Regions from separate parts of the Peribacillus sp. NPDC046944 genome, predicted to be linked through region 1. Evidence: riboswitches for the same ligand, from Rfam matches in the RefSeq annotation. Region 1 holds a riboswitch; each other region holds the start of a gene.
The links. Region 1 has a riboswitch for cobalamin ahead of metE (5-methyltetrahydropteroyltriglutamate--homocysteine S-methyltransferase). Riboswitches for the same ligand answer to the same signal wherever they lie in the genome.

Region 1 (11,876 bases):
TTATGTTATAGTTAAAGTTATATTTTAGGAGGGTCTAACATGGCTAAATATTCTAGCAAAATCAATAAAATCCGTACGTTTGCTTTAAGTTTGATCTTCGTTGGCTTTATCGTGATGTATATCGGTCTATTCTTTAAGTCGCACCCTATCGTCATGACGCTCTTCATGGGTCTTGGACTTCTATTCATTATCGCAAGCACGGGCGTTTACTTTTGGATTGGGATGCTGTCCACAAAGTCGGTACAGGTTATCTGCCCGAACTGTGGGAAGCCTACGAAAATATTAGGTAGGGTCGATATATGTATGCATTGCAATGAAACGCTGACCCTTGATAAAAAGCTGGAAGGCGAAGAGTTCGACGAAAAATATAATCGCAAAAGCCTGAACGACTGAATGGAATGGATTTTAGTTACAGTGCTTTTGCAACAAAAAAAGTTCCAACCAAGTGGCGGAACTTTTTTTAATGCGCTTCTTTCTTTGCACAATCCGTGCATTCCCCATAGATTTCCATCCGATGGTGACTTACGTTGAATCCGGTGACCTGTGCTGCAAAGTGCTCGACCTCATCCAATGCAGGATAATCGAAGTCGACGATTTTACCACAGCTTTCGCAGATAACATGATAATGATTCGTTGTTACGAAATCAAATCTAGCTGACGAATCGCCATAGGTAAGCTCTTTGACCAATCCCACTTCACGAAACACACGCAGGTTGTTATAAACCGTAGCCACACTCATATTCGGAAACTTGCCTTCTAACGCTTTATAAATATCATCAGCAGTAGGATGCGACATGGAGTCTATCAAATACTCAAGAATTGCATGGCGTTGAGGAGTTATTCTTACACCGGTATCTTTAAGGGAATCCAACGCTTCTTTCAACTGAACTTCAGACACCGTCATCCACCTCTTTTTCTAATTAAGTATGAATTATTACATTGTAATGTTTATAAATAGTGTACTCCCCATAAGCAAGCTTTGTCAATATATCTACACCCTTAGTTTATTCCTCATTCATTTAATTATTTCCTGTTTTTCTAGTTGGTCCTAGTATCCCTTTTTAGGGTCGATGATATTAATGAAATCCTTTCCGTCTTTTAGGTAGACTTTCATGTTTTCTTCAAAGATTGCAAAGGTCCTTGGTAAATATTCGCCGCTTTTGCTTGATAGGTGCGGGGTTACCGTGACCTGCTCCATATTCCAGAATGGGTGGCCCTTCACTAGCGGTTCAGGTTCGAATACATCCAGTATCACATGAGCGAGTTCATGCTCCTGCATGACCTCTATGAGCACGTCTTCCTTGAACAGATCTCCCCGTCCTATATTCACGAAGACGGCTGTACGTTTCATTGCCTTAAAATGTTCTTTCTTTAACAAATCCTTCGTTTCATCCGTACTAGGCAAGACGCTTACGATATAATCCGCTTTAGGCAATGCTCTCTCAAGCTCCGTAAGGGCGTATAGATGATCGATGTGTTCGACGGCTTTCCCACTACGATTCACTCCGAGGGTCGTCATTCTAAAAGCCTTGGCAAGACGTGCCACTTCCCCTCCAATTGCCCCCGTTCCTAGGATAAGCATCGTTTTTCCATTCAACTCGCCTACTTCTATCTTCCGGTCCCAGATTTCTCCCGCTTCATTCTCAATTAGTTGTTTTAATTTCTTTTCATACTGTAAAAGCATGCCGATTGTATATTCAGCCATCGGGATTTTATGGATGCCCCTAGCGTTGGTCACCATGATTCCGCGTTTCTCAATGGCGGCAAAAGGCATTAACTCCAATCCGGCACTCATGACCATGATCCATTTCACGTTCACTGCCTCTTCAATGATTTCATCGGTTAAATCTTCTCCATATGTAATAAGAACTTCGGCCTCTTGGAGCTTTTCATCCGCCCAAGTTTCTTGATAAATGAATGTCAAATCGGGAAATGCTTGTGCCATCTTCTTTTGAATGTCTTCATTCGGAATGATTGTTGAAAATACTAACATGATTATCTCTCCTTTTCTTTACATAAAAAAACACGGGCACTGAATGTCCCGCGCAACTTTCTATGAGGAGGTATTCCCTTACTAAATCATATTCAGGGGTCCTCTATTTGAGTTGGACAAACGCCTCTCCCTATTAAAAAGGGCTTTATTTTAATTGATTTGGATTCAATTCGCATAATTCCCGTGGCACGAATAAACCGTCCTTACGAACCAGTATATCATCAAAGTAGATCGCTCCGCCGCCATATTCGGGTCGCTGGATCAAGACCATGTCCCAATGAGACGATGATTGATTTCCATTATCGGCCTCTTGGTAAGCTTGACCAGTGGCAAGATGGAGGCTGCCACTAATCTTCTCATCGAATAGGATATCACCCATCGGTTCCATGATATACGGATTGATTCCCAGGGCGAATTCCCCGATGTACCGGGACCCTTCATCCATATCGAGCAAACGGTTCATTTGGTCCGACTGATTGGAAGAAGCTTTCATGATTTTTCCCTTTTTAAATGTAAGGGTTATCCCCTCAAATACCTCTCCTTGATAGGCGGAAGCAGTATTGAAGGAAATCGTGCCATTGACACTGTCTTTTACCGGTGCCGTGAACACTTCACCATCTGGAAGATTGTTTTTACCAGCGCAAATGACAGCGGGGATATTTTTAATGGAAAAAGCCAAGTCAGTCCCCGGCGATATGATCCGAACTTGATCCGTTTGATCCATCCAATCCTTTAGAGGCTTCATGGACTTTTCCATTTTGTGATAATCAAGTGTGCACACGTTTAACAAGAAATCTTCATACTGCTCAAAGCTCATGCCGGAATTTTTTGCAGAACCAATGGTCGGATAATTCAGTAACACCCAGCGCCGGTTATTGACGAAGAACATGGTGGACGTTTTCATGGCATCCTCCTGAAGGCGATATCTCTCATGAGGGACACTCACTCCTCGCCCTTCGTTTCCATCGCCCGATATGATGATGACTGCATCCACATCTTCGTATTTCTTATAATTCCATTTTGATAAGGTATCGAGCTGTTCCTTAACATTCCCTTTTAGCAGATGACTGGTAATTTCGTCATCTTCAAGTTCCGCATAAGGATAGGCCCCCATTCTATAGGCTTCGTCAATCAGTTCCTTCAATAGGGCCTTTGCTGCAACAGGCCCACGGATCAAGACTCGCTCTTTCGCCTGCAGCCTCAGTGAATGATGAATCAGCTGCTTGGCAAGCTTGATAAGTCGCTCATCCTTCATTAGCCTGTACCTTATTTTTCTAGGTCACGAAGAGTTTCCAACGCTTCTTCGACGTGGCCCTTTACTTTGACTTTACGCCATTCTTTAACGATCGTTCCTTCCTTATCAATCAGGAAAGTCGAACGCTCAATGCCCATGTATTCCTTACCGAAGTTCTTTTTCAATTTCCATACGCCATATAATTCAGCGGCTTCTTGCTTTTCATCAGCAAGCAACAGGAAAGGCAACCCATGTTTTTCAATGAATTTTTCATGACGTGTTACCGGGTCCGGGCTAATGCCTATGATGACAGCATCAAGCTCTTCGAATTGTTCATTAGCATCACGGAAATCACAAGCCTCCGTCGTGCAACCGGGTGTCATGTCTTTTGGGTAAAAATATAATACAACGTGTTTACCCTTGAATCCTGATAGGGTAACTTGTTCTCCGTTGTTTGCTGGTAATTGAAAGTCTGGTGCTTTTTCTCCAATTTCGACCGTCATTCTAAACCCTCCATTTCTTTCATCATGGTAAGCGTACCCAATAATCGAAAGAAACACAACTTTCATTTCTTGTTCTTTCTTTCCTTCTGTTCAAAATCGATGACAGCCCTGATCACAAATGCCGCAGGAAGCGTATAGCCAATGAATGCTTGGATTGTCGCGATCATCCGGCCAATGCCGATTGGGGAGATATCCCCATATCCGACGGAGAACATCGTCATCGCACTAAAATAAAATGAAGTCTTCAGCTGCTCGGAAAAGGTTCCATCCAAGCGATTGCCCATATCAAGAATCACCGAATGATTCTGAAGCTCGTATAATAAATAAATCAGTGCAAAACCGACTAATAATGTCGCATATAAATTGCCGAGCCACAGCATATCTTCAAGAGAAAACTTCTTTGCCTCCGACTCAGAAAGAAATAAGGTCCGAATGCTCATCACCATGCAAAAGATAATCCCCACAATCAAAATATAAAAGGTCATCCCCCACGCCTCATTTCAAAAACAACCCACTTCCCTTATACATACTCTTTTGCGAGTCAATATATGCTCGTTTTAGGGGTCAGACCCTATTTCCCAGCTGCTGCACCATCAAGAAAACATAGATACAGCATGGGTTCTCGTGCCACATGGTGGGGGTCAGACCCCATTTCCCGACTTTTTCCTTGTTGACCCATTTGGCCGGGATATGCTAAGATGGGTTAAGTTTTTATAATATTTTGTAAATTTTAGTGTCCGTGTTTATGCGGACGGAGTTTTTTATGAATTTCATATGTGGAGATAGGTTCCTAAGCTTTTAGGATTAAAAGGGAAGTCCGGTGTAATTCCGGCACGGTCCCGCCACTGTAATGGGAATGTATAGCGCTTTTGTTTGATGCCACTGGTCCTTTTGGATTGGGAAGGCTTTTAGTGCTAAGGAAGAGTTCCCTGAGTCAGGAGACCTGCCTATTTCGACAACACTGTTTTAACCTACGGGAGATAGGGAGGTGTTAGGGACCTTATAATGATAAGGGGTATTTTCGTGCCCCTTTATTTTAAGCATTTCTAACTTTCTCTTTTGACGGTTAGGGATGCTTTTTTGTTGTTATTTCATTAAAAGGAGATGGATGTGTTGAAAAGTAGTAATATAGGGTACCCACGAATCGGTGAAGATCGTGAATGGAAACGTACATTAGAGGCATATTGGGCTGGAACATTAAACGAAACGGAATTCACGGCGCAATTGGAAGCGATCCGTTTAGGCAATTTGCAAAAACAAAAAGATCAAGGCATCGATATCATCCCGGTCAACGACTTTACGTTATATGATCAAATGCTCGATATGTCCGTCATGTTCGGCCTGGTGCCAGAACGCTATTCGGCTTATAAAGGCGGCATGGTCCCCCTTTCCGTTTATTATTCAATGGCCCGTGGGAACAAGGATGAAGTCGCTTCCGAAATGACGAAATGGTTCAATACAAATTATCATTATATCGTTCCAGAGCTAAAACAATCCCAGCTTACGTTGACAGAAAACAAGCCACTTACTGCTTACCGTGAAGCCAAGGAAAAACTAGGAATCGATACGAAGCCGGTTATAGTCGGACCTTACACATTCATTTCTTTGTCAAAAGGCTATGATAAAAAAGATCTTCCGGCCATCATCCTGAGCCTGTTGCCTTTATACACAAAAATTTTGCGAGAGCTGGAACAAGAAGGAGTGAAGTGGGTGCAGGTCGATGAACCCTCCCTTGTTTCTTCCCTTTCCAAAGACGAGATGAAAACTGTTACATACCTGTATGAAAAATTGAACGAAGCTGTCCCCAACCTGAACATCATGCTGCAAACATATTTTGATGCTGTAGAGCACTACCAAGAAGTGATTGACTTGCCCGTTCAAGGAATTGGCCTTGATTTGGTCCATGACAAAGGAAAAAATCTCAGCAATCTTCAAACAGTCGGCTTTCCAAAAGATAAAATACTTGGGGCCGGTGTGATTGATGGGAAAAACATTTGGCTTTCTGACTTGACGAAAAAAATCGGGTTGGTCGAGTCCATTACGAAACACGTATCCGAAGATCGGATTTGGATTCAACCTTCCTGCTCCCTGCTACACGTGCCAGTGACGGTTCGAAACGAGACAGAACTGGCCAGCAAAGTGAAAGAAGCCCTTGCCTTTGCTGATGAGAAACTAGAAGAAATCACGCTTTTGGTCAGAGGGAACAGCGAAGGTCTAGAATCAATCGAAGAAAAGCTGGCGGCAAACAAAGCTGCATGGCAGACCTTAAAGAATTCAAAGGCCAGAAACCATAAAGACGTTCAATCCGCTGTCGAACAGGCGAAGCAGCAATCCCATGGCCGTACCCTGCCATTTAAACAGCGCTATCAAAAACAACAGGCGTATTTCAACCTGCCCTTCCTTCCAACCACGACAATTGGAAGCTTTCCGCAGACCGCGGAAGTTAAACAGGCCCGCGGGAAATTCAAACGCGGTGAATGGACGGCTGATCAATATGAAGCATTCGTGAACGAGGAGATTAGCAGATGGATTGATATCCAGGAAGAAATCGGATTGGACGTCCTTGTGCACGGGGAGTTTGAACGGACCGATATGGTCGAGTTTTTCGGCCATAAATTGGGTGGATTCGTCTTCCTTGAAAAAGGCTGGGTTCAATCTTACGGCTCCCGCTGTGTCAAACCTCCCGTCATCTATGGAGATGTCCATTTCATCGATCCGATGACGGTCAAAGAAAGTGTGTATGCACAAGCCTTGACGAAAAAAACGGTGAAGGGAATGCTGACCGGTCCTGTTACGATTCTGAACTGGTCGTTCGTCCGTGACGATATTTCACGGGAAAATATCTGCTATCAATTGGCATTGGCCTTGAAACAAGAAGTAGAGGCACTGGAATCAGCAGGGATCAAAATGATCCAAGTCGATGAACCAGCCCTGCGTGAAGGCCTTCCATTGAAAAAAAGCGACCGTGATGAGTACTTAAACTGGGCGGTCCATTCATTCCTGATTTCCACTTCGAGCGTCGAAGACACAACACAAATTCACACCCATATGTGCTATTGTGATTTCAATAGCTTCATGGATGTCATTTCTTCCCTGGACGCTGATGTGATTTCCATTGAAACGTCCCGTAGCCACGGCGAGCTCGCTTCCGCATTCGAGGAGAAAACATATGAAAAAGGAATCGGCCTTGGTGTGTATGATATTCATAGCCCTCGCGTTCCTGCAGTGGAAGAAATGGTCGATATGATCGAACGTGGCATCAAGGTACTGGATAAAGACCAATTTTGGATCAACCCTGACTGTGGCCTGAAAACAAGGGGCGTTCCAGAAACCGTCGCTTCACTGAAAAATATGGTCGAAGCCGCAACGGTTGTCCGGAATAAGCTATTGGTCCAACAGGAAAATGACTGATTTAACAACAGGCATTCCCGTTCAACAGTCACGGACGTTTTTAACGGACCTCGTTTTTCCACCTGATACGAACCATCACAATACCATCTTTGGTGGAAAAGTGATGGCTTATGTGGATAAAATCGCCTGCATTGCAGCGATGCGCCACTGCCGGAAACCGGTCGTAACCGCTTCAAGCGACTCCTTTGACTTCCTGGCCCCCATCAAGACCGGGGATGCAATCAATTTGGAAGCCTATGTCACCTGTGCCCATCGAACGTCAATGGAGGTATTCGTAAAAGTAGAACGGGAGAACCTGTTGACTGGCGAAAAGCAACTCACCGCCCGCGCTTTTTTAACGATGCTTGCGATAGATGAAGATGGAAAGCCCATACCGGTTCCACAGGTCCAACCGGAAACGGAAGAAGAAAAACGGCAGTACGTCCAAGCACAAGCTAGATATGTCGAGAGAAAAAACAAACGCATATAAGCAAAAAAAATCCCTTCAACAAAATTGTTGAAGGGATTTTTTTTAGTTTCCTGCTCCGCGGTACCTTTTCACACCCTGATTCCAAATGAAGATCGAGATCATGAAAAAGACGACCCCTATAACAGGTGTGGCAAATGCATACGCGTACCACTCTTCTTTTCTAAGAAAATAGGAAGCGGGATACACACCGACAAAGGCAAATGGCAGCACCCAAGTCAGAACAAAGCGGATGACCTTGTTATAAATATCAACCGGATAGCGCCCGTAGTTCCCGATGTTGTACATCATCGGCATGATGGACGTTTTGGCATCAGACCAGAAGCCGATGCTTGCAATCGCAACAAAGATGGCGGCATACGCGAGTGCCCCGCCGATTGCAAAGATGATGAAGAGAATCGGGTCATACCAAGTTAGTTCCAGGTTTAACGAAACACCGGAATAGAAGATGATGATCAAACCGGTCACGACTCCAAATAATGATTCAAGCTCAATCCGCTCTAAGATGACTTGAAACAGGCTGTGAATCGGCCTTGTTAAAATCCGGTCCATCTCCCCTTTGACGATGTAGCGATCGTTGAAATCCCAGATGTTGAAAAAGGATGAAAATAGTGCAAACGGGATAAGGAAAAAACCGTATATGAAAATGATTTCATCCCGGCTCCACCCGCTTAGGAACTCCGTATGTCCGAAGACCACTAAGATAAACACCAGATTCACGACTTGGTTCAACAAATCAGAAAGAATCTCGATGACGAAATCCGCCCGGTACTGCAATCTCGTTTTCATATACTGACTCACATATTGAAAAAACATTGATACGTAAAACATCCCATCAACCTCCCTGAATAATCAGCTGTTTTTTTGCGACTATCCATAAAACCTGGATGGGGATAACGAGAATGATGACCCAGATCAATTGCTGTAAAAGAGCCATGCCGATGTCTCCCGTTCCGTATCCATTTGTGAAAATCATACTCGGGACATAGCTGATTCCTTGAAACGGCAGAAACTTCATGATGTCCTGTGCCCAGATTGGATAAAAGCTGATAGGCAATAACAAGCCTGAAAACAAATCAACAATGACCCGTTTTGCCCGGATCAATCCAGCATTATTATATAAGAAAAATGTCGTGATTCCCGTTAGCAAATTGATTTGCGTATTGATGATGAAGCTGAATAACAGGGAAATTCCGAAAAGCCCCCATGTTGCCGGTTCATTTGGCAAATGGATGGGGAAAATGATGGCGACGAGCAGCATACCTGGAATGGAGAAGAAAAAGAAACGGAAAATCCCCTCACCCAGGCCTTGCATCGTCTTCATCCCTAAATAGTTATAAGGTCGAATCATCTCGATTGCGACCTTGCCGTCCTTGATCTCATCGGCAATCTCACGGTCAATATTATTAAAATAAAAGGCGCGCGCCATCCAGGCAACCGCCACATAGGTGGTCATCTGCATGCTGGATAACCCTTCAATGGAACTTTTCTCTCCATATATTGCATTCCACAAGAAATAATAAGCACCAATATTGATGCTATAAATTAAAATACCGGTATAATAATCGGTTCGATACGCAAGCATCATCAAAAAACGCATGCGAATCATCGCAAGATACTTTCCCATGGTCCTCTCCCTTCTTGGTAGACACATTTTTTCTGAAAGAGTCAGACCGTGCCCTCTTCGTAAATATTACGAACAATCTCTTCGATGGACGTTTCATGGATTTTGACGTCCTTGATTTTAAAATGTGAAACGACAGCGGCGACCAGCTGTGAAATATGATCACTTTCTTCTTTTAACACGGCTATGTATGCATGATTCTTTTCATCGTGCTCCCAATTGACGTGAAAGGATAACGGCAAGGATTGCAGTTCATCCAGTTCGACTGGCTCGATGAATTGGAAGTGGACCTGTTTTTCCTCTGCCCAATTATCTTTCAAGCTTTGCAATTCCCCGTCATAAATGATTTGACCTTCATCAAGCATGATCACCCGCTCGCACAAGGCCTCGATATCCCCCAAGTCATGCGTGGTCAGAAGGATGGTCGTGTTGTATCTTTCATTGATTTCCTTCAGAAACTCACGGATTTTCATTTTCACTAACACGTCAAGGCCGATTGTCGGCTCATCCAGGAAAAGCAACGGTGGATTGTGTATCAAGGCAGCAGCCAGTTCACAACGCATCCGCTGGCCAAGGGACAGCTTACGCACCGGCTTATCGAGTAACGGCCCGATATCCAACGTCTTGATTACATGTGCCATATGATCGTTATATTGTTCATCAGACACCTTATATACTTTTTTCAGCAGCCGGAAGGATTCCTGGACGGCGATATCCCACCAAAGCTGCGATCGTTGCCCGAAGACGACCCCGATGGTCTGGGTGAACTTTTCCCGTTCTTTATGCGGATTCATGCCATTGACCATGATATCACCGGACGTCGGCTCCAAAATCCCCGTCAGCATCTTGATCGTCGTCGACTTGCCTGCCCCATTTTCCCCGATATACGCTACCATCTCACCCTTTTTTACAGTAAAATTGATATCGTTGACAGCAGGCACGATTTTATAATTTCTTGTAAGTAAGTCGCGGAAGGCCCCTTTTAATCCGGAACGGCTTGAAACCGACTTGAATTCCTTCCGTAATTGATTAACCTGAATTGCATTGCTCATTATGTTATTTTCCTCCATATTCCTTGTCCTAATCAAATAGTTTAGCCAACCTCAGCTTTTTAAACAATAAAAATGCCTGGATTCAGGATATCCTGGGTTGGGCGAATTTCGACGATGTATGTATTACCTATAAAAAGGAGACTAATCGCTATGAATATAAAAAAGTTATTGCTCACGCAAATCGAAAAAATCGTACTGGAATTACGGTATGATTTCTTGTACGAGGACGAATACGACCAACTATTGTGCCAGATCGTCCAAAGGGATTCGTCCGGCTCCATCGAAAATACCCCACTAAGCTTTCATTTACATATTAATGAAGAAAAAGGAACAGGACACGCAACCTACTACCAGGCCCAAGGCGAAATCAAACGCCAAACCTTCAACATCGAAAACCCAAGCACCATCCTAGATATAATGTCCTTCATAAGTGAAACTTTGGGGTCAGACACCATTTCCCAAACGAAATAATTCATCCAAAAAGCTGTACCATCAAGGGTTCCAGCTCTTTGGATTGGGGGTCAGACCCTATTTCCCAACTCTTTATAGGAGACTAGTTCGATGTCACGCGCGGCTATGGCTTTTTGGATCAATGGGTCTGTCAGGATGGCCATTTCCTTTACACGTGGCAGGGCGTAGGAACTTCCGTTTAGTATCGATTCGTCTATATACCCGGGATGGCACATGATTTCGACTGTCTCGGAGGATAGACTTGTATCCAAAATATCAACTAAATGGCCTGTCGTCAGGTCCGATCCAAAGAAATCCGTTATCAATTTCTCTGTCCTTTTCACGCCTTGATAACCATGAAGTGCCCCATCCAATTTCCGAACCGGCAAGCCATGCGCTTTCGCTATCTTTTCAACGATGGGATAAACCTTCTCCAAGCCGTGAACATGGTGATGGCTATCAATGTGAGTCGGTTTCAGCCCCAATGATAGGAATCTCTCCATCTGGCTGTTCAATTCTTTTTCTATATCCGCAGGTTCAGCAAACTTATGCATATCGCCGCGTCGATGAAACGCACCATCCTCCCTCACCAGCGAAGGAACATCGCTTCTCACTGGATAGCCGCAGGTCAAAACCAAGTGAATCCCCACGCCAAGATTCGGATTTTCCTTAGCCAGCGCTGCCGCATGCTCGGCACCCGGCATATTGGCCATCAAAGTTGCCGACGTCACGACACCATTCTGAAAACATTCTATAATTCCCAAATTAATTCCCTTACAATACCCAAAATCATCCGCATTAATAACCAACTTCGGCATCCTTATCCCCCTCCCAATTCCCTTACCTACTACTATGAATATACCAGACCATGGGGGGTCAGACCCTATTTCCCAAACAAAATAAAAAGCATGGAAGCTTGGTATATATGGAGTTCGGTCAGCTTGTTTGGGGGTCAGGCCCCATTTCCCAGGGATTTTAAAGTGGAAAAGTGCTATGATTAGGAGTGATTATGTTTGTATTTTTAGGAGGTTTTTAGATTGGATTTTACTAATTCGGAAATTATACATAAAGAGGCGTTGGAGCATATCGTCGGTGGGGTTAATAGTCCTTCCCGTTCTTATAAAGCCGTGGGCGGCGGTTCGC
Region 2 (11,876 bases), on a different contig from region 1:
TTCAGGTGTTTTATCGGTCGTCTGTTTGACCGTTTCTAATGGTGTGAGCGCACTGAAGGGCAACTGATCACCTGGACTGAAAATTGCTTCATCATTCTCTGGATTCCATTGGCTGTGAATACTCATGTTGGTATCCTCCTTTGGTGAGAAGATTTGTCATTTTCCTTCATAGTTTTCATCGAATGCTTTACTAGTTTCTAACACTGATCACCTGGACTGAAAATTGCTTCGTCATTCTCTGGATTCCATTGGCTGTAAATACTCATGTTGGTATCCTCCTTTGGATGAGAAGATTTGTATTTTCCTCGTGGTTTTCATGAAAGCTTCACTAGCTTCTAACGCTGATCACCGGGACTAAACACCGCTGCGTCATTCTCTTTGTTCCATTGGCTTCTGATAGTACTCATCTTGCACATCATCTCCTTTGGTGAGAATGTCTTACACTATTTATCTACCCGATTGGGACAAGATTAAACAATTTTTTCAAAAAAAGTAAAAAAATATACGAGTAATTATTATTTAGAGTCTTGTATTATTTCGCCTTCGAGAAAAATAACCTTTTTACGATATTTTTATCAATGGTGGAAATAATATTGTAGAAAAGGGGGAATTGATTTGGGGTTATCGAAATAATCATTAGATCATCATTGTCCTTTGTTATTCTTTTGACTCTAACAAGGGTGATGGAAAGAAAAGAAATCTCAGAGATGACATTCTTCAACTTTGCTTCTGCCATTTCCATCGGTTCAATAGCGGGAAATCTTTCTTTCAACCATCGTTTAAGCATTCAAAATGGTATAGTCGCCTTAATGATATGGAGTTTACTTACGATCTTATCTGGACGAATTGTCATTAAGTCTAAAAAAGCACGAAGAGTAATTGATGGGGAACCCCTTATCATTATCAAAAACGGTAAAATGATGGAAAAACCACTTCGCAAGGTTAACTTGGATGCAGATACGTTAATGGCATTGCTTAGGCAAAAAAGTATATTCTCAATCACTGAAGTGGAGTATGCCATTTTTGAAATTACGGGTAAGCTTTCCGTTATGAAGAAAGAACATAAACAGCCTATCGTAAGAGGCGACATGAATATTGGAAATCTTCAAAAGAACCCTTCGCCCATCATAACAGGCGTTATTTCGGATGGGGTAGTCAACATGGATAACCTGGATCAGTTAAACCTTGATATGGAGTGGTTGAATGGTCAATTAGCTAAAGCTGGTATTACATCAATCTCTGATGTCTTTTATGCTGAAGTTCAATCAGACCGAACACTTTATATGGACATAAAGGAAGGCAGTCTTCATTAAATGGTATGAATAATTGGACAGGCTGGATGCCATATCCCTCTTTTAATAAACAACTTACATCAATATTTCTACTTTTATCATTGTTCCAATAAAAAAAACAGCCAAAACCTCCATATTACAAGGTTTTGGCTGTTTTCCATTTAGCGTCCCAGATAGGAATCGAACCTACGACCTACAGCTTAGGAGGCTGTCGCTCTATCCTACTGAGCTACTGGGACATATAAAGGTAACGACGACTTTCTTATTATATTTGTTATTAGTAAACATTTCAAGGTTATAGCCTCTTGTTGCGAAAATATTCATGGGAAATTATCTATATTGACTGCCTTGTAGTGTCTGAATGGCAGTGTGAAGAAGGCGATAAATACCTTTCGCGCCATGCTTTTTCGTTCGACAGAGAAAGGCTAACTACGGTGGAGTCCATCAGTTACCCCACTAGTTTTTTGATAAAACCAACTGGATAAAAGTTTTTGTTGACGATGATAATCATTATCACTTATACTGATAAACATAAATATTCTATCTTGAAGTAATAAATAAAAGTGATTATATCCCGTTAAATCAACATTTGACAATATTTACAATCGAAAAAATATTATATCAATATAAGAAAGATGGTTGATTATGAAACCTATAGCCTATATAAGTACTGATATTCAATTCACAAGACTTAAAGACATCGATCATGAAAATGGTTTGGTTTCTTTGCAATTGTATGATATTCCATTTGCTGATTTCTCGGCATATGCTGGGGTCATCGTGACTAATTTCGTGGAAGAGGCCTTTTTACTTGAACATAAAGAAATCATCGAAAATTATTTGAATGATGGCGGCGTCATTCTTTCCCAAACCGAAAATTTCCTACCTTGGTTACCTGGTTGCGGAAATTGGATGCGTTCTCCGATTTCTTTGAAGGACCGTGAAATCCGATTGACTGAGCCTGTACATCCTATGTTCGCAGGAATTGACCCTTATGATTTGAATTATAAAAAAGGGGTTCGTGGCTTTTTCTCAAGAGGATATCTTGAGGCCCCAGAACATTCGGAAGTAATCGTTGAAGACCAAGAAGGAAAAGCAATCATTTACATTGACCGAAAAACGACCGGTGGCACGATTGTCGCGGGTGCAGGAACGGATCTGTACCGCTTTGGAATCCAAGAAAATAGTTCGCGTGTGCTACGTCAACAAATTTTGGACTGGATACGCGAAGAGTATGAAGCAAACAAGGGGGAAACAAAGCAATGAAAGTGGCAATCTTAGATAACGGTTATAGTTTCCATCATCGTTTCTTTCAAATGGATGAGTTTGCTTATATGTATGATGATGTGCTTCAACTTCGTCAGCTCCATACATATGATTTAAGTCAATATGACACGCTAATTGTTAATGATCGGATGTCCCTAATGCTTTTAAAACGGTACCAATCGCTTTTCGTGAAGTTCCTTCAAGAGGGAAAACGTCTAGTCGTTTTCGGTGAAGTGCTGGATAATTGGCTTCCTGGTATAGACTGGGAGGAATCTGAAGTGAATTTCAGTTGGTGGGTGAAGGAGCATGGAGATTTACCTTTAATGGCTGAAAATACAGATCATCCTTTATATCAGCATGTATCCCTATCAGATATGAAGTGGCATTACCACGGGACGTTCAAAGTTCCGGAAGGGGCAAAATCACTTGTGAATACTCCCGACGGTCGCTCGATCATCTACACCGATGATGTGTCTTATAAAGGCGAATTGATCATTACCACACTTGATCCAATATTCCACATTGGACTTGGATTCATCGACCAATCTAAACCATTCTTACATGGGATGGCTAAGTGGCTTAGAGAAGGATAAGGAGGAAGTTTTATGAAGAAGAAATGGACAATGTTAGCGGCAACCACTGCGATGGCCGCTTTGATTACGGGCTGTGGAAACTCTGGGGATGATTCGAAAGGCAATACTTCAGAAAAACAGACGACTGCAGAGGAAAAAGTGATTCAAGATCAACTTGGCCGTGATGTAACGGTACCAGGTAAAGTGGAACGTATTGCGGTCGGTGGCATTCTTCCGTACTTCTCGACTTGGTATGTAGCGACGAATTCGACGAAGGAAGTTGTCGGCTTGCATCCTAATGCGTATAATGCCGCGGAAAACTCGATTCTTTCTGAAATATCACCCGATATTTTAAAGGCAGATACATCATTCATTAAAAATGGCGAAGTGAACGTGGAAGAATTGATGAAAGTCAATCCGCAACTTTACTTTGAAAAAGCACAGGACCAAAAGTCCATAAACAAATTAGAAGATGCAGGTGTTTCGGTTGTGGCACTCAACCCTATGGATGCAGCAGCTGCGGAGCCATTGGCTACCTTCAACAGTTGGTTGGAACTGACTGGGGAAATTACGGGCACTACCGAAAGAACGGACAAGTTCTTGGAAAAAGGCCAAGCCGTTCAAGCCGAATTGGATAAGAAATTAGAGGGCATTAAGGATAAAGAAAAGCCTAGAGCATTGATCCTCTATCAGCACAGTGATAAAAGCATCATGGTCGGTGGGAAGAACTTCTTTAGTAACCAATGGTTAAATGCTACAGGGGCCTATGATATAGCAGCAGAAGAAGTTACAGGAACAAAAGAAGTCAATATGGAACAAATCTACAAATGGAACCCGGATATCATCTACATTACAAACTTTTCGACAACTCAGCCTGAAGACCTAACGAACAATACAGTGAAGGGACAAGATTGGAGTCAGGTCAGTGCTGTACAAGAAGGAAATGTATATAAAATTCCGCTGGGCATCTATAGATGGTTCCCACCAAGCGGTGATGCACCTCTTATGTTAAAATGGATGGCTCAGAAAAATCATCCCGAGCTATTTGATTATGATATGAAGGATGAAATCACGGATTACTACTCAGAGTTCTATGATTATGATGTAACGGAAGAACAAGTAGAGAACATTCTTCACCCATCTTCCGAAGCCGCAAAACAGTAAAGTAGGGAATGAAAATGAAAAAATGGAAAACGGTCCTCTTCTGGATATTGCCCATTGCGATGGTTCTCCTATCATTGAGCATCGGACGCTTTGGAATGGACTTAGGGACTCAAATTAAAATATTGCTTTCAACCGTGTTTCCAATCGAGCCAACATGGACACAGATGGAAGAAACAGTGGTCCTTCAAATACGTCTGCCACGAATTTTACTGGCCTTGTTAATCGGTGCGGGCCTATCGATTGCAGGCGCCTCTTTCCAAGGGATGTTCGGCAACCCCTTGGTCAGTCCCGATATCCTAGGAGTGTCTGCAGGTGCTGGGTTCGGTGCTTCCCTTGGGATTTTATTATTGGGACATGGTTTTGCATCTCAAGTCTTGGCACTTGGCTGTGGTTTAGCCGCCATCGTTTTCACGTTCATAATCAGCGGCAAAAAAGATTCACCGGTCTTCATGCTTGTTTTGGCTGGGGTTGTCACCTCCGCCCTTTTCCAAGCGTTGATCTCGTTAATTAAGTTTGTCGCCGACCCTGAGGAAAAGCTGCCAGCCATCACATACTGGTTAATGGGAAGCCTTGGAACGGCCACATACAAGGATTTATATGTGGGTGGACCAATCATCCTTGTCGGCATCTTGATTTTGTATTCACTACGCTGGAGAATCAATTTACTGACCTTACCTGAGGATGAAGCAAAATCGCTAGGTATCCCGGTCACTAGATTGAAGTGGACGGTCATTCTTGGTGCGACGTTAATTACGGCTTCTTCTGTAGCGATAGCCGGTATCATTGGCTGGGTTGGATTGATTATCCCTCATGTGGCAAGAATGCTTGTTGGGAACAACAATCAACTTGTCCTGCCGGTATCCCTATCGGTTGGTGGCGCCTATTTACTCCTGATCGATAACCTGGCTCGTTCTGTAACGGCTACGGAAATTCCGCTATCGATATTGACAGCCATTATCGGCGCACCATTCTTTGCGATTCTACTTAGAAAGACAGGAGGTGGGTGGTCATGAAAATCGAGGTGCAGGGAGGGAATTTTTTCTATGCTAAAAAAAGAGAGAAAGCTCCTTTTCTTTACCAGACCGACATTGACTTTTCGTTGAATGACGGAGAGATCATGGCGATCCTTGGCCCGAACGGTGCCGGTAAAACCACGATGCTGAAGTGTATCACCGGCCTTCTTGATTGGAAAAAGGGTCAAACGCTCATCGACGGAAAGCCGCTTACTGCGCTATCACGCAAAACGATCTGGAAACGAATCGGTTATGTTCCTCAGGCACATAAAATGGTTTTCGGATTTACTTTGGAAGAGCTTGTCATTATGGGAAGGGCGCCTTATATCAGTACGCTGTCCCAGCCTTCTGCAAAGGATCGGGAGGCTGCCATCGCTGCTCTTGAAATGGTTGGCATTGCTCACCTTGCCAAAAAGTCCTGTAATTCCGTCAGTGGTGGGGAATTGCAGCTGGCCTTGATTGCCCGGACGCTTGTATCGGACCCGGATGTATTGATTCTTGATGAGCCAGAATCGCATCTTGATATTCAAAAGCAAATCGTGATTTTACAGACACTAAAGCGGTTATCGAAAGAGAAGAACATTTCTTGTATCATAAACACGCATTATCCGAACCACGCATTCTACTTGGCTGACCATGTTTTAATGACTGCCAAGGAAAAGCGTGTGGTGTATGGCGAAGTCCGCGAAGTGATGACGGAAGCCCGGATGAAAGAGTACTTCGGCATCGAAATGAAGAAAATCATTTATGAGGAAGAGGATGACTTTTTGATTGAAACGATGGTGCCGAAAGATCTAGGTCTTTTACGTGATCAAAGTACATGCCGTTTTAATAGTGACATCTAAAGCTATAGAAGGCAGCCATGTGATGGTTGCCTTTTTGTGTTCCAAATCTTAATTTAAAGTAATCTGAAATATCATATAATACGATTTCCTAAATGGTGTATAATGAAAGGCAGTGAAATTATATACATATGAACAATTTGGTGTCTGTAAGGACTTGAAAGGGAAGTTGGTGAAATGCCAACGCGGTCGCGCCACTGTAAATGGGAGTTAACGGATGTATACCACTGTATGAATAATATGGGAAGGTGCCGTTAGCAATGACCATGAGCCAGGAGACCTGCCAAAATTGTACACCGGTAACCACGCGGATGGGGAGGTGTGTGGCAGAGCTATGTCCCTTTTTTGTTCCGTTGCCATACAAGCATCCTCCGTTTTGATGGGGGATGCTTTTTTGTATGTCTTTTGATATTCGCAACACATGTGTGAAGGTCCAGAAATGAACTCAAAAATGATGGAGGTTTTAAGATGAGGAAGATATATAGTTTCATGCTTGTGATGGGATTGATGGTTGGTATATTGGTTGGCTGTAGCGATGCCTCCCAGGATGGAACAGGAGAAAACCAGTCGACAAAACAAGCTGTTAACCAGGGCTTCCCGCTTTCGTTACAAGATGCAGTGGGTAACAAAGTCACCATCGAGCAGAAACCAGAAAAAATTGTTTCATTAATCCCAAGTAATACAGAAGCGGTCTTTGCGCTAGGTTCGGGTGAGAAAGTGATTGGAGTGTCTGAAAATGACAATTACCCGGAAGAAACGAAAGATATTCAGAAGATAGGTGGAATGGAAATAGATACAGAGATGATTTTAGCCTTGCAGCCTGATATCGTTCTTGCTCATGAGAGTGCCCATAATTCCAAAGAAGGAATCCAACAGCTTAAGGATGCGGGTATTCCAGTTATAATCGTCAATGATGCTAAAAGCTTTAAAGAAGTGTATACGTCTATCGAGATGATTGGAACGGCAATAGGGGAACTGGATAAGGCAAAGGAAATCGTCAAGACGATGCAGAACAAGCTGGAAAAGATCAAAGAAAAGGCTAAGGCAATCAAGAGTGAGGATAGAAAAAGTGTTTTTGTAGAGGTTTCACCGTCACCTGAAATCTATACAACGGGAAAAAATACTTTCATGGATGAAATGCTGGACATCATTTCAGCGGATAATGTCGCAGGTGAATTGGATGGCTGGGTAAAACTCGATGAAGAGTCGATGATAGCGGCCAACCCGGATGTCATCATTACAACCTATGGTTATTACACAGGAGATCCAGTCAAAGAGGTAACGGGAAGAAATGGATGGGCCGACATTCAGGCAGTTAAGAATGGTGAGGTTTTCGATGTCCATTCAGATATTGTCACTCGTTCCGGTCCTAGGCTTATAGAGGGAGTAGAGGAACTTGCCAAATCAGTCTATCCGAACGTATTTAAAAACTAAACGGGCATTGGCCTATGTATTTGCCCTATCATTTTTGGTTATTTCGATATTGATCGGTGTTTCCTTAGGATCGGTTTCCGTTCCGATACCAGTGCTTTTGCAAATCATTGGCAAGGAAGTCCTTCATTTGCCCCTGGCCATGGAACCGGATGGGACACTGACGAATATCGTGATGAACATCCGCCTGCCGAGGGTCGTGCTTGCAAGTTTGGTTGGGGCATCCCTTGCAATAGCAGGGGCAGCATTTCAGGGATTGCTCAGGAATCCCCTAGCTGACCCCTATACCCTGGGAATATCCTCAGGGGCTTCGCTTGGTGCAGTATTAACGTTGTTTTTGAATTTGTCACTGCCGTTTTTGGGCCTATATACACTGCCTACATTAAGCGTTCTTTTTTCATTGTTGACGATTTTTTGCGTATTGACCTTTGCAAGAAAAATGGATCGTTCCATGAAGGTAGAAACGATTATTTTAACCGGCATCATTTTCAGCTCGTTTTTAAGTGCTTTCATCTCATTGATGATTGCATTGACGGGTGAGGAGTTAAGGCAAATCATCAGCTGGCTGATGGGAAGTGTCTCGATGCGTGGTTGGAGTCATGTCACGATCATTTTGCCATTTTTCCTCGTTGGTTCTCTCGTATTGATGATGAACACCCACGAATTGAATGCCATGACATTTGGGGAAGACCGTGCGAGGCACCTAGGCGTGAATGTTCAGCGGAGGAAGATGCTGATTCTGATCGCCGGCTCGATACTGACAGGGGCTGCCGTTGCCGTATCAGGGACGATTGGCTTTGTAGGGCTGGTCATCCCCCATTTGGTCCGCAGGATTTGGGGGCCAGACCATACGCATCTGTTGCCATTATCATTGATTGTGGGAAGCGGATTTTTAATATTGGCTGATCTGGTGGCACGAACGATCATCGCACCGACAGAATTGCCGATAGGTGTTATTACTTCGCTTATCGGTGCGCCGGCATTCGCATTTATTTTATTAAAGAGACGGAGAGAAGGGTAGAAGTGTATGCTTGAAGTTAAAGGGTTAACAGGAGGATATGATAATAAAACGGTTTTGGACTCCGTCTCGTTTGATGTGAAAAAAGGAGAATTATTCGGTATTCTTGGTCCGAATGGAAGTGGGAAAACGACGCTATTGGGGATGCTTAGCGGTATCCTGCCGTATCAGGCGGGAACCATCGATATTAAGGGGAAAGACCTACAGGGATATTCGTCCAAACAACTGGCACAGGTCATCGCCGTTTTGCCGCAGCATTCCTCATTGGCTTTTTCCTATACAGTAAAAGAGACCGTTGCCCTTGGGCGATATGCCCATCAAACAGGGTGGTTTCATAGTTGGACGTCTGAAGACGAAGAAATCGTTCAACGCGTGATGATGCAAACGGGAGTGGCAGTCTTTCAGGAAATGCATTTTGAACGTTTGTCAGGCGGGGAAAGACAACGTGTTTTGTTGGCACAAGCTCTTGCACAAGAACCGGAAATCCTTTTTCTCGACGAACCGACGAACCACCTGGATCTGTCTTATCAAAAAGAACTTCTTGATTTGATGAGGAAAATGGCTAAGGAACAACAATTGACGGTCATTTCAATTTTTCACGACTTGAACTTGGCTGGCTTATATTGCGATCGCCTGATGTTGCTTGAAAAAGGGCGAGTCCAAGTGATTGACGTGCCGAATGAAGTGCTTCAGCAGGAGCGGATTCAGGAGGTATATAGGACAAAAATCGAAAAACATCCTCATCCTGCCTTACCTAAGCCGCAAATGTTCATTGTACCCGAGAAGCATACAGGAGAGCTGGACCCTTTGGAGATCAATGAAAGTTATCTGAACCAGGCTCCGGAGTTCCTTCATTTAAGTTCACCCATTCCGCTTAGAACCATGTCATCCGGCGTAACTGGTTCGGGAACGGGGTGGCATCAGCACTTTGTTAATCGACATGTCCACTACGATTACAATTGTGATGACCATATTGCTGAAATGGCTGACTATTTGAAGACATACGGATTTGAACCGCAGGAAACCGTCGGAATGATGACGGCCGTGTTTTTGGATACAGTGTCATATCGACTTCTAAGAGATGAGGGTTTTTCGATATTCATCATGGTAACAGCGGGGGTAGGGAATGCCATCGATGCCTCTTTGGCAGACAGGCATTCATGGACTTCATCGCCGGGTACGATCAATACCTGGGTTTTCGTGAATGGCCATTTGGCGGAAGAAGCGTTCATTCACTGTATAGTGACAGCTACCGAGGCGAAGGTTAAAGCGCTTCATGACCTACATGTCTTAGATCAGGTGACAAACACATGGGCGACTGGAACATCGACGGATAGCATCTTGATTGCAGCCACACAAAGAGGAACCACCCTCCGATATGCGGGTACCATCACGCCCCTCGGGAAGTTAATTAGCCGTGGCGTTTATGACTGTACGGTGGAAGCGATTGAAAATAGTAGGAAACGGATTGAAAGCTTATGATTTTTTACCATCTTTATGCAATCACATTGGCATTTATCCTAGATTTGGTCATTGGCGACCCTCCTGATTGGCCACACCCGGTTAAATGGATAGGATCGCTTATCAATAAACTTGATGAAGCTCTCAACAAAGGGGCAAGAAAGAAGCGGAATGGACTGTTCATGCTACTGCTCGTCTTGCTGCTCGTGTTGGCAGCCACAGGCATCACCGTCTATTTAGCGTATAGAATCCATCCTGCTGCCGGTATCATCTGGGAAGCGCTACTCATTTCCACCACGATCGCTCAAAAGAGTTTAAGACGGGCGGGAATGGATGTTTATCGACCATTGAATACACGGGATATGGCCAAGGCGAGGCGGAAGCTTTCTTATATTGTGGGCCGTGATACGGCAGATCTAGAAGAACCGGAAATTGTTCGGGGTACCGTTGAAACGGTAGCGGAAAACACGAGTGACGGTATTACGGCTCCCCTGTTTTGGGCTGCCATCGGAGGAGCGCCACTTGCCATGATGTATAGGGCAATCAATACATGCGACTCCATAGTTGGATACCAAAATGATAAATATGCTGACTTCGGATGGGCTTCTGCCAAGCTTGACGATCTAGTGAACTGGATTCCGAGCCGTTTAACCGGTTTTTTGATGCTGATTGGATCAAAGTCAGTCCATAACGGCTGGAAGGGGCGGTGGGCTATATTATTCAAGGATGCCCATAAGCACCCAAGTCCGAACAGTGGGTGGTGCGAAGCGGGTGTTGCAGCCATCCTGGGCGTTCAACTGGGCGGAAGGAATATGTACAAAGGTGTGGTGTCCAATCGAGCTAGAATGGGCCTTCCAATTGTTCCGCTAGAAGCGATTCATATAAAAAAAACGATTACCATCATGCATCGGACTTCTTTTTTATTCCTGTTGATGCTTTGGTTAGGAGGACTTTTATTTGCAATTACCAACTCATGGCTCTAATCCGCATTATCTTTACAAAGCACTGGGAATCGAAATGCCACAATCGTATGCGGACTTCAGTGCCAATATCAACCCATTGGGTCCACCCTCTAGTATAAAACAGAGATGGTCGGGTTTTTTTGAGGGTATCCTCGACTACCCAGATCCACATGCCGTAGAGCTGACACATATGATAGCAAAAAAAGAAGCACTTCCTGAAGATTCTGTACTTGTTGGAAACGGAGGAGCGGAAATCATAACGCTTGTGGCGAAAGAACTGGCGAATAAACGAGTGTTAATCATACAACCAGCCTTTGCCGAATATGCCGAATCTTGTTTGGCAGCAGGTTGCGAGGTCGACTTTTTTCAACTGGAAGCGCCCAGGTGGGAACTGGACTTGGATCGATTACGTCCGCTTTTGCCAAAGTATGCTGCCATCTTTTTATGTACGCCCAATAATCCGACTGGCATTTCTTATAAGGAGGAGACAGTACGGGAACTAATCGAAGCATGCCAAAAAGCCCAATGCATGATGGTGCTGGATGAGGCCTTTTATGATTTTACGGATAATGCCTTTTCCTATGCACCTCTTATTAAAGAGTTTCCTCATTTGCTCATTTTACGATCAATGACGAAAATTTTCGCGATACCTGGATTAAGGCTGGGTTACCTATTGGCTGACCCGACCATTATTACACGGGCCAAGACCTTCAAACCACATTGGAGCGTCAACCATATCGCCCTGGAGGTAGGCAAACTCTGTTTGGCAGAAGAAGCATATATGAGTAGAACAAGAGCATATATTCAAAGGCAAAAAAGGGATTTATTCCGTTTTTATAAGGAACTGGATATCGA
Region 3 (5,899 bases), on a different contig from region 1:
TTTGTGATTCTTGCAGAAGGTCCCACTATTACTTTGTTTTTTTGAAGAGGCTCTTATTTTTCATGCTTTCTGTCCAGTGGCCGAAAGCATGAAAAATAAGGGCTTTTTTATGTATGCATTCAACAGTAAAAGATAAAGGAAGAGGGTGCCGTATGTATTTCTTATTGAATATTCTAGGGGTATTGGTTGTCATGGGTATCGTATACTTGTGCTCACCTAATAGAAAAAACGTGAAGTGGAAAATCATTCTTACGTTGCTTGGCATTGAATTGGTTATTACATGGTTCATGTTGTCGACCACCATCGGAACATGGGTCATTAAACAGATTGCTACTTTCTTCACCTGGTTGATTGCATGTGCTAATGAAGGAATCTCTTTCGTTTTTCCTTCTGTTATGGCAAACGAACAAGTGGATTTCTTTTTCAGTGCGTTGATGCCGATCATCTTCATTATTACGTTTTTTGATATTCTATCGTATTTCGGCATCCTGACCTGGATAATAGACAAAGTCGGTTGGCTCATTTCGAAAGTGTCAGGATTACCGAAATTGGAGAGCTTCTTTTCTATCCAGATGATGTTTCTTGGGAATACGGAGGCTCTCGCTGTTATCAGGATGCAATTAAGTTCTTTAAAGGATCAGCGTTTGCTGACCTTTGGAATTATGAGTATGAGCAGTATAAGCGGTTCGATTATAGGTGCGTATTTATCCATGGTTCCGGCTGAATTTGTATTCGTCGCTATTCCATTGAATTGTTTAAATGCCTTGCTTATAGCCAATATGTTAAATCCTGTTACTGTCAGTAAAGAGGAAGATGTCGTATATATTCCTACAAAAGAGGAACGTAAAGACTTCTTTTCAACCATTTCAAACAGTATGCTAGTTGGAGTCAAGATGGTGATCGTCATTATGGCCATGGTAATCGGCTATGTCGCATTAACGGCTAGCCTTAACGGTATTTTAGGGCTTGCGGTAGATGGGTTGACAATCCAAAAAATCTTTTCTGTCATCTTTAGCCCATTCGCTTTCTTGTTTGGATTAAACTGGGATGATACGATGTATGTTGCTCAATTAATGGGAATCAAACTGGCAACGAATGAATTCGTAGCCTTGCTCGACTTGAAAACACAGATCAGCGGTTTGGCCCCGCATACAGTAGCTGTGGCCGTTACGTACCTGACCTCATTTGCGAACTTTAGTACAGTCGGCATGATTTACGGAACGTTCAATTCGATTCTAGACGAGGAAAAATCGAGTATCATTGGAAGGAATGTTTGGAAGCTATTGCTTAGTGGAATGGCAGTCTCCATGCTAAGTGCCATGATTGTTGGATTGTTTGTTTGGTAACGCTGTGTATTATAGTTTACTAGATCACCTTAAATATTGCGGTTTTAATACGTGAATGAAAAACAAATTAGCCAAGTGATTTTTAGGAATCCTTGGCTATTTGGAATTTAATAATGAAAATCTGTTCTGTTGGAAGAAAATTAATTCCAGCTTTTAACAAACTGTGGACGAGTCTAAATTTCCTTTTTGTATTATTAGAGAAAAAGGCTTAAAGCAAATGTTTTGGATGCAGAATTTTCTGGTTGACCTCGTGATTTTCTATCTAGTTACAAAATATGTTAAATCTGAACGAGTGAATCCAAATATATAATTGTAAATATTTAAAATATTTGGTATATTTAAATAGAAAATTGAATATGTAAATTATTTGGTGCGAATAACATGATTGATTTTATTCGCTTAAAAGGGAAATCGGTTTGATTCCGATGCTGTCCCGCAACTGTATTTGGGAGCGATTCGAAGATGCCACTGTTTCTATGCAGATAGAAATGGGAAGGTTCGAAAAGCGATGATCATAAGCCAGGAGACCTGCCAACTAATCATGCATCAATTACCTACGAGGATAGGAGGTGTTAATTACGAATATTTGGCATGAATTTTCATGTTTATTTAGGCAACCATTCGTTAATTAACAACTTCCATTGGAAGTTGTTTTTTTAATGTAAAGACCATTTTCTTTTTGGTTAGGGTATTGAAAGAGAATTCAAAAGTATGAATGGTTAAAGAAGATACACCTGTTATGTTAACGCTTTCATTTGAATAGGAGGAGTAAAAATGTCGATACAAGAAAACTATTCACCTGGATTGGATGGGATTATAGCTTCAGAGACAAAACTTTCATTTCTTGATACGGTCCAGAGTGAAATTATAATCCAAGGATATGATTTGATTAAATTGGCTGAAAATACAGATTACCTGGATATCGTTAATTTACTATTAAATGATAATCTGCCAACCCTAGAGGAAAAAGCGTTCTTAGAGAAAACACTGAAGGAAGAATATGAAATACCAACTGATATTTTAGAAATATTCAAGCTATTACCTGACAAAACACATCCCATGGATGCGTTAAGAACGGGAATTTCCGCATTAGCTGGATATGAACAGCTAATTGATGATCGCTCAACTTCAGCCAATATTGAACGCGCTTACAAATTATTAGGGAAAGTACCCACTATCGTAGCTAATAGTTATAGAGTGCTGAAAAATCAAGAAGTTGTCCTTCCTAATAAGGATTTATCTTATAGTGCAAATTTCTATTACATGATTACTGGTAAAGTGCCAACAGAATTGGAAGAAAGGATTTTCGATCAATCCTTATTATTGTATAGCGAACATGAAATGCCGAATTCTACGTTTACAGCTCGAGTCATCGCTTCTACACAATCCGATTTGTATGGTGCGTTAACCGGAGCGGTTGCTTCGTTGAAAGGCAATTTACATGGTGGAGCAAATGAAGCGGTCATGTACATGCTTTTGGAAGCTGGAACAGTTGAAAAGTTCGAGCAGTTGCTTGAAAAGAAATTAGCAAACAAAGAAAAGATAATGGGTTTTGGTCATCGTGTTTATATGAAGAAGATGGATCCAAGAGCCCTAATCATGAAAAAAGCGTTAAAACAACTCTGTGACAATAAAGGAGACGACCTCCTTTATAGAATGTGCGAAGCTGGCGAAGAGGTCATGGTAAGAGAGAAAGGCCTTTATCCGAATTTGGATTATTATGCAGCACCTGTATATTACATGCTAGGTCTACCCATTGAAATCTATACACCTATTTTCTTTAGTGCTAGAACAGTAGGGTTATGCGCTCATGTGGTTGAACAACATGCAAACAACCGACTTTTTAGGCCTCGAGTAAATTATATAGGCGAGCGTCGTAACCACACTATTTTAACCAACTAAAAAAATGTAAGTTATTAGCTCGCCGAATGGTCGTTCTGACCAACGACCATTTCTAATAATAAATGATTTTGCATAGAAAGGGAATGAAAAAATGCTAAAGGTGAATGGAATTAATCAAACGGATGTATTATTAGAGACAATTGCAGATTATGTGTTAGACAAAGAGATTACTAGTACAGAGGCGTACGAGACTGCCCGTTATGTGTTACTTGATACAATTGGCTGCGGGATTTTAGCACTTCAATATCCAGAATGCACGAAATTATTAGGACCGGTCGTCCCAGGGACAGTAGTACCAAATGGCACGCGTGTTCCAGGTACTTCATATGTATTGGATCCAGTCAAAGGTGCATTTAATATTGGCTGTATGATTCGATGGTTGGACTATAACGATACGTGGTTAGCTGCCGAATGGGGACATCCATCTGATAATTTGGGAGGTATTCTTGCGACAGCGGATTACTTAAGCCGAGTAAATATTGCAGAAGGAAAAGAAGCACTAACGGTACAGGATGTTCTTGAAATGATGATTAAAGCACATGAAATTCAGGGTGTATTAGCATTAGAAAACAGTTTGAATCGAGTCGGTCTTGATCATGTGTTATTCGTAAAAGTAGCGACGACGGCTGTTGTGACAAAAGCTCTTGGAGGCACTAGAGAAGAGATTATTCATGCTATATCCAATGCATGGATTGATAACTCCAGTCTCCGTACATATCGTCATGCACCAAATACAGGGTCTCGTAAATCATGGGCTGCTGGGGATGCAACAAGCCGGGGTGTTCATTTAGCATTGATGGCTATAAAAGGAGAAATGGGATATCCGACAGCTCTTTCAGCACCAGGTTGGGGATTTCAAGATGTTTTGTTCAATAAGCAAGAACTGAAGCTAGCTCGTTCATTAGATTCGTATGTAATGGAAAATGTGTTATTCAAGGTATCTTTCCCAGCTGAATTTCATGCGCAAACAGCTGCCGAGTGTGCAGTGCAATTACACGATGAAGTTAAAAACCGTTTGAATGAAATAGAAAAGATCACCATCACAACACATGAATCAGCTATTCGTATCATTGATAAGACAGGACCTTTAAACAATCCTGCGGACCGTGACCATTGTATTCAATATATAACTGCCGTTGGTTTAATTAATGGAAATGTTACGGCAGACCATTACGAAGACGAAGCGGCAAGGGATATAAGAATTGATCAATTGAGGGATAAAATGGTGGTAGTGGAAGATAAACAATATACGAAGGATTATCTAGATCCGAACAAGCGCTCAATCGCCAACGCTGTTCAAATTCATTATCAAGATGGAACGGTTTCAGAATTTGTGGAATGCGAATACCCTCTTGGTCATCGTTTTAGAAGAGAAGAAGCATTTCCAAAGGTTTTAAGGAAATTTAAAGACAACATTAGCACTCATTACTCACAAAAACAACAAAATAAAATTCAAGAAGCTTGCTTGAATCCAAAGGCATTATCAAATTTAAAAGTTAACGAATTCGTTGATTTATTTTTAATCTAAGGGGGGCTTATCAGTGGCTTGGATCGTAAATAGACAATCATCACAGGAAGAACTAGCAGAACGCTTCTTAACATTAATACAGGAACCAGGTATATTACAAATTCCAGGTTCACATGATGCTATGGCGGGACTCATGGCTAAAGAATCAGGATTCCAAGCTTTATATTTATCCGGAGCTGCTTATACAGCTAGCCGAGGTTTACCGGATTTAGGTATTGTATCTTCAGAAGAAGTGGCAGAACGTGCAAGAGATATTGTTCGGGCTACAGATTTGCCAATCCTTGTGGATATCGATACAGGGTTTGGAGGGGTTTTAAATGTGGCCCGTACAGCAAGAGAGATGAAAGAAGTAGGGATAGCTGCCGTCCAAATAGAAGATCAAGATTTGCCCAAAAAATGTGGTCATCTTAATGGAAAGAAGCTCGTTTCTTCTGAAGAGATGCAGCAAAAGATAAAAGCGATTAAACAGGTTGCTCCTTCACTTATTGTTGTGGCGCGTACTGATGCAAGGGCAGTGGAAGGGGTAGAAGCTGCCATTGAGAGAGTACATGCCTATATCGAAGCGGGGGCAGATGCCATATTCCCTGAAGCACTTCAATCAGAAGAGGAATTCCGGCATTTTGCCCAACGGATTAACGTACCGCTATTGGCGAATATGACTGAATTTGGGAAAACGCCTTATTACACCGCAGAAGAATTTCATGATATGGGGTATCAAATGGTGATATATCCTGTAACTTCCCTTCGCGTGGCGGCTAAAGCCTATGAGAGAGTGTTTAAACAAATCAAGAACCAGGGCACACAAAAGGAAGCTTTATCAGATATGCAAACTCGTAGTGAGTTATATGAAACTATTGCTTATCATGATTTTGAAGGACTAGACAAAGATATCGCTAAAACGGTTTTAACTAAAGACCAATAAATGATGTGAATCCCTTAATCGCAAAGATTAAGGGATTCCTATTTCAGATGACTTTGTCCTGGCGTTTTAATGGGGAGAGAGTGAAGTGCTTGGCAGACTATGAATAGGATTTTGTAAGATATGTAGAATCTATGGTTATAACTATTTGATATGGAAAAGTGCGGCCAAGAGTATAAAGAGAAACCAGTAGTCAAGTTTCCG

Region 2: another riboswitch for cobalamin. It lies ahead of ACQKIC_RS03555 (helical backbone metal receptor); the one in region 1 lies ahead of metE (5-methyltetrahydropteroyltriglutamate--homocysteine S-methyltransferase).
Region 3: another riboswitch for cobalamin. It lies ahead of mmgD (citrate synthase); the one in region 1 lies ahead of metE (5-methyltetrahydropteroyltriglutamate--homocysteine S-methyltransferase).

Annotation. Positions count from the first base shown of each region.
Region 1 covers NZ_JBNNML010000017.1:37,381-49,256, reverse strand. Annotated here, with positions in the region: gene ACQKIC_RS19715 (YgzB family protein) at 40-393, shown strand; gene perR (peroxide-responsive transcriptional repressor PerR) at 461-904, opposite strand; gene ACQKIC_RS19705 (D-2-hydroxyacid dehydrogenase) at 1,049-1,993, opposite strand; gene ACQKIC_RS19700 (aminopeptidase) at 2,139-3,248, opposite strand; gene bcp (thioredoxin-dependent thiol peroxidase) at 3,260-3,730, opposite strand; gene ACQKIC_RS19690 (potassium channel family protein) at 3,793-4,215, opposite strand; cobalamin riboswitch at 4,498-4,695, shown strand; gene metE (5-methyltetrahydropteroyltriglutamate--homocysteine S-methyltransferase) at 4,835-7,141, shown strand; gene ACQKIC_RS19680 (acyl-CoA thioesterase) at 7,134-7,610, shown strand; gene ACQKIC_RS19675 (ABC transporter permease) at 7,653-8,438, opposite strand; gene ACQKIC_RS19670 (ABC transporter permease) at 8,443-9,234, opposite strand; gene ACQKIC_RS19665 (ABC transporter ATP-binding protein) at 9,276-10,283, opposite strand; gene ACQKIC_RS19660 (hypothetical protein) at 10,434-10,754, shown strand; gene chbG (chitin disaccharide deacetylase) at 10,805-11,551, opposite strand; gene ACQKIC_RS19650 (glutamate-1-semialdehyde 2,1-aminomutase) at 11,771-11,876, shown strand, end outside.
Region 2 covers NZ_JBNNML010000002.1:106,452-118,327, reverse strand. Annotated here, with positions in the region: gene ACQKIC_RS03595 (hypothetical protein) at 1-126, opposite strand, end outside; gene ACQKIC_RS03590 (YetF domain-containing protein) at 624-1,313, shown strand; tRNA gene ACQKIC_RS03585 (tRNA-Arg) at 1,458-1,531, opposite strand; gene ACQKIC_RS03580 (hypothetical protein) at 1,938-2,558, shown strand; gene ACQKIC_RS03575 (hypothetical protein) at 2,555-3,151, shown strand; gene ACQKIC_RS03570 (ABC transporter substrate-binding protein) at 3,164-4,294, shown strand; gene ACQKIC_RS03565 (FecCD family ABC transporter permease) at 4,309-5,307, shown strand; gene ACQKIC_RS03560 (ABC transporter ATP-binding protein) at 5,304-6,152, shown strand; cobalamin riboswitch at 6,274-6,451, shown strand; gene ACQKIC_RS03555 (helical backbone metal receptor) at 6,618-7,583, shown strand; gene ACQKIC_RS03550 (FecCD family ABC transporter permease) at 7,546-8,601, shown strand; gene ACQKIC_RS03545 (heme ABC transporter ATP-binding protein) at 8,608-10,080, shown strand; gene cbiB (adenosylcobinamide-phosphate synthase CbiB) at 10,077-11,042, shown strand; gene cobD (threonine-phosphate decarboxylase CobD) at 11,017-11,876, shown strand, end outside.
Region 3 covers NZ_JBNNML010000008.1:49,159-55,057, forward strand. Annotated here, with positions in the region: gene ACQKIC_RS15240 (NupC/NupG family nucleoside CNT transporter) at 153-1,346, shown strand; cobalamin riboswitch at 1,698-1,896, shown strand; gene mmgD (citrate synthase) at 2,121-3,248, shown strand; gene prpD (2-methylcitrate dehydratase) at 3,340-4,776, shown strand; gene prpB (methylisocitrate lyase) at 4,790-5,698, shown strand.